2 regions of the Streptomyces sp. NPDC032126 genome follow, and region 1 is predicted to be linked to the other one. Evidence: riboswitches for the same ligand, from Rfam matches in the RefSeq annotation. Region 1 holds a riboswitch; the other holds the start of a gene.

Evidence for each region. A riboswitch is a leader RNA that binds a small molecule or an ion and turns the genes downstream of it on or off. The one in region 1 is predicted to bind cobalamin.
Region 2: it holds a riboswitch for cobalamin, as region 1 does, so the genes downstream of both, ACZ5NW_RS08825 (cobalamin biosynthesis protein) here and ACZ5NW_RS17250 (ribonucleoside-diphosphate reductase subunit alpha) in region 1, are expected to answer to the same signal.

What each region holds. Positions count from the first base shown of each region.
Region 1 is NZ_JBVIMA010000004.1:194,126-197,524, reverse strand. Features, by position in the region: gene mctP (monocarboxylate uptake permease MctP) at 1-530, shown strand, start outside; gene ACZ5NW_RS17255 (GNAT family N-acetyltransferase) at 626-1,132, shown strand; cobalamin riboswitch at 1,186-1,310, shown strand; gene ACZ5NW_RS17250 (ribonucleoside-diphosphate reductase subunit alpha) at 1,438-3,399, shown strand, end outside.
Region 2 is NZ_JBVIMA010000002.1:67,613-71,011, reverse strand. Features, by position in the region: gene ACZ5NW_RS08830 (cobyric acid synthase) at 1-704, opposite strand, end outside; gene ACZ5NW_RS08825 (cobalamin biosynthesis protein) at 701-1,645, opposite strand; cobalamin riboswitch at 1,759-1,898, opposite strand; gene ACZ5NW_RS08820 (CU044_2847 family protein) at 2,106-2,468, shown strand; gene ACZ5NW_RS08815 (nSTAND1 domain-containing NTPase) at 2,449-3,399, shown strand, end outside.

The DNA of each region.
Region 1 (3,399 bases):
GCAACATCTACAAGGACTTCATCAAGCCGGACGCGACGCCGGCCCAGGAGACGCGGGTCTCCAAGCTGGTCTCGCTCCTGGTGAAGGTCGGTGCCCTGGTCTTCGTCCTCACCATGGACAAGACCGTCGCGATCAACTTCCAGCTGCTGGGCGGCATCTGGATCCTGCAGACCTTCCCGTCCCTGGTGGGCGGCCTGTTCACCCGCTGGTTCCACCGCTGGGCCCTGCTCGCCGGCTGGGCGGTCGGCATGATCTACGGCACGGTCGCCGCGTACGGGGTGGCGTCCCCGACGCAGAAGCACTTCGGCGGCTCGTCGAAGGAGATCCCGGGCATCGGCGAGATCGGCTACATCGGTCTGACGGCGTTCGTCCTGAACCTGACGGTGACGGTGGTCCTCACGCTCGTCCTGAAGGCGGCGAAGGCCCCGGAGGGCGTGGACGAGACCAGCCCCGAGGACTACACGGCGGACGCGGGGGACCCCGGCGTCCAGGCGGAGCTGCCGCCCGCCACGGCGGGGGCCGCCCACTGAGGATCACGGCGATCAGCGGGCCGTCGGCATGTCCGGCGGCCCGTCGGCGTTCTACCGGTCGTGCACCCTCACCCGCGTCGTGCACACTCACCCGCATGGACATCGTCATCCGGACAGCGGACCCGGCCGAGTACGAAGCCCTCGGCGAGATCATCGCCCAGGCCTACCTCCAGGACGGCCTCCTCGCCTTCGGCGACAGCGACTGGTACCTCGGCGAGCTCAGGGACGTGGCCAAGCGGGCGTCGGCCGCCGACGTACTGGTCGCGGTCCAGGGCGAGGACATCCTCGGCGGCGTCACCTACGTCCCCTCCCCGGGCCCCATGGCCGACCTCGCCCGCGCGGGAGAGGCCGAGATCCGCATGCTGGCCGTCGGCGGCGCGGCGCGCGGCAGAGGCGCCGGAGAAGCCCTCGTACGCGCCTGCGTCGACCGGGCCAGAGCCACGGACGGCTGCACGGGAATCGTCCTGTCGACCCAGCCGACGATGCACAGCGCCCACCGCATCTACGAACGCCTCGGCTTCGTCCGTGTCCCCGAGCGCGACTGGCACCCGATCCCGGAGGACCCCGACTTCACTCTCCTCACCTATCAGTTGACGCTCTGAAACCGGCGCGGCCACAACATCTGGGGGTGCTACCCGGACCCGGCACAAGATGTATGCTCATGCTCGCTGTCGCCGCAGGGGAATCCGGTGCGAATCCGGAACTGTCCCGCAACGGTGTACCGGTGCGCGTCCGCGCGCCGGAGTCAGTCCGAGGACCTGCCGACAGCACGCCCGTACCGTCCCGGTCCGGGTGTCCTGACGTCCGGGCCTCGCGGAGTGGGCCGGTGGACGCGACGCCGCGTGCGCTCGTGTGCCGCCCCCTGCCCTCCCCCTGGCCCCCCTGCCGAGCGAGGGAGAGCCTCCACGTGACCATCGCGCCAGCCGATCCGGCCTCAGCCACCCAGCTGGACACCGACGGTCCCGGTACCGCCCTTCTGCGGACCCTGACCGAGCTGACCGCCGACCTCCCCGACGCCGACCCCGGCCGGGTCGCCGCCGCCGCGCTGCGCGGCCGCTCCGCGCGGGCGGACGAGTCGGAACTGCGCGAGCTGGCCACGGAGGCGGCCGCGGGCCTCATCTCCGAGGACCCCGCCTACAGCAGGCTGGCCGCCCGGCTCCTCACCATCGGCATCGCCGCCGAGGCCGCCTCGCAAGGCGTCACGTCCTTCACCGAGTCGGTCGCCGTCGGCCACCGCGAGGGCCTGGTCGCCGACCGCACCGCCGACTTCGTACGACAGCACGCGGCCCGTCTGGACGCGCTGATCGACCCGGCCGCCGACGACCGCTTCGGCTACTTCGGGCTGCGCACCCTGCACAGCCGCTACCTCCTGCGCCACCCCCTCACCCGCAAGGTCGTGGAGACGCCCCAGCACTTCCTGCTGCGGGTGGCGAGCGGCCTCGCCGAGGACGACACGACCCGCTCCGTCGACGAAGTCGCCGCGCTCTACGGGCTCATGAGCCGCCTCGACTACCTGCCGTCCTCCCCCACGCTGTTCAACTCCGGCACCCGGCACCCCCAGATGTCGTCCTGCTACCTCCTCGACTCCCCGCTGGACGAGCTGGACTCCATCTACGACCGCTACCACCAGGTCGCCCGCCTCTCCAAGCACGCCGGCGGCATCGGACTGTCGTACTCCCGGATCCGCAGCCGCGGTTCGCTGATCCGCGGCACCAACGGCCACTCCAACGGCATCGTCCCGTTCCTGAAGACCCTGGACGCCTCGGTGGCCGCGGTGAACCAGGGCGGCCGGCGCAAGGGCGCGGCCGCGGTCTACCTGGAGACCTGGCACTCCGACATCGAGGAGTTCCTGGAGCTGCGCGACAACACCGGTGAGGACGCCCGCCGTACGCACAACCTGAACCTCGCGCACTGGATCCCGGACGAGTTCATGCGCCGGGTCAACGCCGACGAGCAGTGGAGCCTGTTCTCCCCCTCCGACGTGCCCGAGCTGGTCGACCTGTGGGGCGAGGAGTTCGACGCGGCCTACCGCAAGGCGGAGGCGGCCGGTCTCGCCAAGAAGACCATCCCGGCCCGTGACCTCTACGGCCGCATGATGCGCACCCTCGCGCAGACCGGCAACGGCTGGATGACCTTCAAGGACGCCGCCAACCGCACCGCCAACCAGACGGCCCTGCCCGGCCATGTCGTCCACTCCTCGAACCTCTGCACGGAGATCCTGGAGGTCACGGACGACGGCGAGACGGCGGTCTGCAACCTGGGCTCGGTCAACCTCGGCGCCTTCGTCGTCGACGGCGACATCGACTGGGAGCGGCTCGACGAGACGGTCCGCACCGCCGTGACCTTCCTCGACCGGGTGGTCGACATCAACTTCTACCCGACCGAGCAGGCGGGCCGGTCCAACGCCAAGTGGCGCCCGGTCGGACTCGGCGCGATGGGTCTGCAGGACGTCTTCTTCAAGCTGCGCCTGCCCTTCGACTCGGCCGAGGCCAAGGCGCTCTCGACGCGGATCGCGGAGCGGATCATGCTCGCCGCGTACGAGGCGTCCGCCGACCTCGCCGAGCGCAGCGGCCCGCTCCCGGCCTGGGAGAAGACGCGTACGGCCCAGGGTGTCCTGCACCCCGACCACTACGACGTCGAGCTGACCTGGCCGGAGCGCTGGGCGGCCCTGCGCGCCCGGATCGCCGGCACCGGCCTGCGCAACTCCCTGCTGCTCGCCATCGCCCCGACCGCCACCATCGCCTCGATCGCCGGCGTCTACGAGTGCATCGAGCCGCAGGTCTCCAACCTGTTCAAGCGCGAGACGCTGTCCGGCGAGTTCCTCCAGGTCAACTCGTACCTGGTGCAGGACCTCAAGGACCTCGGCGTG
Region 2 (3,399 bases), on a different contig from region 1:
TCGTCGATCCCGAGCCCGTGCCGAAACGGCAGCACGCCGTACGTGGACCGCCCGGTGAGCCCGTGCAGCATGTCGAGCCCGGGTTCGAGGAGGGAGACGTCCCCCCGGAACTTGTTGACGAGGAACCCGGCGACCAGCGCCTGGTCCTCGGGCGACAGCAGCGCCACCGTCCCGAAGAAGGAGGCGAAGACCCCACCGCGATCGATGTCACCGACCACCAGCACCGGAAGCCCGGCGTTGCGGGCGATCCCCATGTTGACGATGTCGGTCCGCCGCAGATTGATCTCGGCCGGCGAGCCCGCCCCCTCACAGATCACCGCGTCATACGTGCCCCGCAACTCGGCGAGGCACTCCAGCACGGTCCCGAGCAGCTTCTGCTGACGCCCGCCGTGGTAGCCGCGCGCACTGAGCTCACCCACCGGCTTGCCCAGCAGCACCACCTGGCTGCTCTGCTCACCACCCGGCTTGAGAAGCACGGGATTCATCAGCGCCGTCGGCTCGACCCGGCACGCCTGGGCCTGCATGGCCTGCGCCCGCCCGATCTCCGCACCCTCCCGCGTCACAAAGGAGTTGAGGGACATGTTCTGCGCCTTGAAGGGCGCGACCTTGACCCCCTGCCGGACCAGCCACCGGCAGATCCCCGCCGTCACGACGCTCTTGCCTGCGTCGGAGGTGGTGCCGGCGACGAGAAGACCCCCGCTCACTTCCCACGTCCCTTCACGATCAGGCGCGCGGCGACGGTGGCGCCGAGCGCGAGCAGTCCGACGCGCCGGGACAGCCGCACGGCCCGCTCGATGTCCGGCACCCGCACGGCGCGCCCCGCCTCCCCGTTGAGCACGGGCCGGTGCTCCACCCGCCCGCCGTACGACAGGGTCCCGCCCAGCCGCACCCCGAGCGCCCCCGCGAACGAGGCCTCGACAGGACCGGCGTTGGGGCTCGGATGCCGGTCCGCGTCCGCCCGCCACGCCCGTACAGCCCCGCGCGGATCGTCCCCGGCCACGGCGGCGAGTACGGCGGTCAGCCGCGCCCCCGGCCATCCGGCGAGGTCGTCGAGGCGCGCGGACGCCCACCCGAACCGCCGGTAGCGGGGCGACTTGTGGCCGACCATGGCGTCGAGCGTGTTGACGGCCCGGAACCCGAGCAGCCCCGGCACCCCGCCGACGGCTCCCCACACCAGGGCGCCCACGACGGCGTCGGAGGTGTTCTCGGCGACCGACTCCACGACCGCCCGGGCGATCCCGTCGGCGTCCAGCGCCTGCGGATCCCGCCCGCACAGATGCGGCAGCCGGGCCCGGGCCGCCGCCACGTCCCCCGCCTCCAGGGCGCGCCCGACGGCCCGCGCCTCGCGCGCGAGCGACGTACCGCCCACGACCGCCCAGGTGGCGGCGGCGGTCAGCGCGACGGACGCGGCGGCGGAGGGGCGTACGGAGCGCGCGGCGACGGCACCCAGGGCGACGGCGCCACCGGCGCACACGGCGGTGTGCAGGGCGCCCCAGCCGCGGTGGTCGCGCCACAGCACCCGCTCCACGGCCGCGGCCGCCCGGCCGAACGCGGCGACCGGATGCCCCCGGCGGGGATCGCCGAGCAGCTGGTCACCGAGGAGGCCGGCGGCGGCGCCGTACGCGAAGACGCGATCGGCACCCATCGGCTCAGCCGGCCGCGGAGTCGGACAGCGATCCGGCGGAGTACCTCAGAGCCTGTGTCAACGGCCCACCGAGCATGGCGATATGTCCTCACTCAGGGTGTCCACGCCCTGGTTCGACGAGACCGGCGGCGAGAGTTCCTGGCTCCCGGGGGTTCCTACCCCGGTGACAGTGGCGGGACCGCGCCGGATTCGCACCGGCTTCCTCTTCTGCCGCCGTACATGGCCCCGGCAGTCCACCACGGGCCCGGAAGGGCCGTCAACTTGCCTTTGACCTGCGCAGGGGGAGTGTGCACAAGCCCACACCCCTACCACGGCGGACGGCACACCCGGACGGCGTCCCGGTGAATTCCCCTCGTGTTGGCGGTCCTCGCCCGCATCCGGTTGCGCGCGCGGAACAGGAGCACCTGCAATGGCGCGTACACCCTCATACGGGGTGTGACAGGTGCGAGAGGGGCACGACGTGGCGTACGTGGGTGAAATGCTGCTGGACGACGGGCACATCGTCCTTCTGGAGGTCACCGGAGAGGGCCCGTCCGGCGTCCAGCGCGTCTCCCGAGGGGGCGTGGTGGCCGGCGCGGCCGAGACCCTCCAGCAGGCCCTCGCCCGGGTGCGCCCCGCCCTCGGCGCGGTCCTCGACGGGGCACGGACCCTGCCGAGACCGCCCGGCTCGGTGACCGTCGAGTTCGGCATCACGCTCAGCGCCGAGGCGGGCGTCGTGGTCGCGAAGGGCACGACGGAGGCGCACTTCACCGTGAGCATGCACTGGCCGGGTCCGGACGAGGCGACGGTTCCGGGGCAGCGCGATGCCGACGGCACCTCCTGACGACGACCTCCCACGGGCCATCGCCCGCCTGTGGAGCCGGGACGGCCGGGTCACCGGCAGCGGCTTCCTCGTCGCGGACCGCACCCTGTGCACCTGCGCGCACGTGGTGGCCGGCGCGCTGGGCACGGACGAGACGGCCGCGACGCCGCCCGCCGACCCCGTCACCCTCGACTTCCCCCTGTTGACGCGACCCTCCGCCCGGCTGCGGGCCGCGGTCACCCACTGGGTGCCGGTCACCCCCGACGGCGGCGGCGACATCGCTCTGCTCACCCTGGCCGAGCCGGTCCCCGGCACCGCCCCGGTCCGCTTCGCCGGCTCCGCCGCGGTCTGGGACCACGCCTTCCGCGTCCTCGGCTTCCCGCGGCGCACCGACGACCACGGGGTGTGGGTCGACGGCCGATTGCGGGCCCCCGTCGGCAAGGGCTGGACCTCGATGGAGGCCCGTCCGCTGCCCGGCGGCCCGCCCATCGGCCAGGGCTTCAGCGGCAGCCCCGTGTGGGACACCGACCAGGGCGGGGTGGCCGGCATGACGGTGGCCGCGGAGACCGGCGCCGGCGCGACCACCGCCTACCTCATCCCCGCCGCCCACCTCCTGGGCCTGGACCCCGCCTTGCGCCCGTCCCCCTTCCGGGGCCTGGAGCCTTTCCGGGAACAGGACGCGGGCGTCTTCTTCGCGCGCCGGGCGGACAGCGAGCGCATCGCCCGGGCCCTGCGCGACCACTCCTTCGTACCGGTGGCCGGGGCGTCGGGCGTGGGCAAGTCGTCGCTGGTGCGGGCCGGCGTACTGCCCCTGCTCCGCGCGTCCGGGTACACGGTGACCGACTTCGCGGGCCAGCCGGACACGGACCCGGTCCGTACGCTCGCGGAGGCGCTCGGCGAGCAGTTCCCGGCGGCGCGGGACCTGGCCAGGGAGCTGGTGGACCCGTCCGAC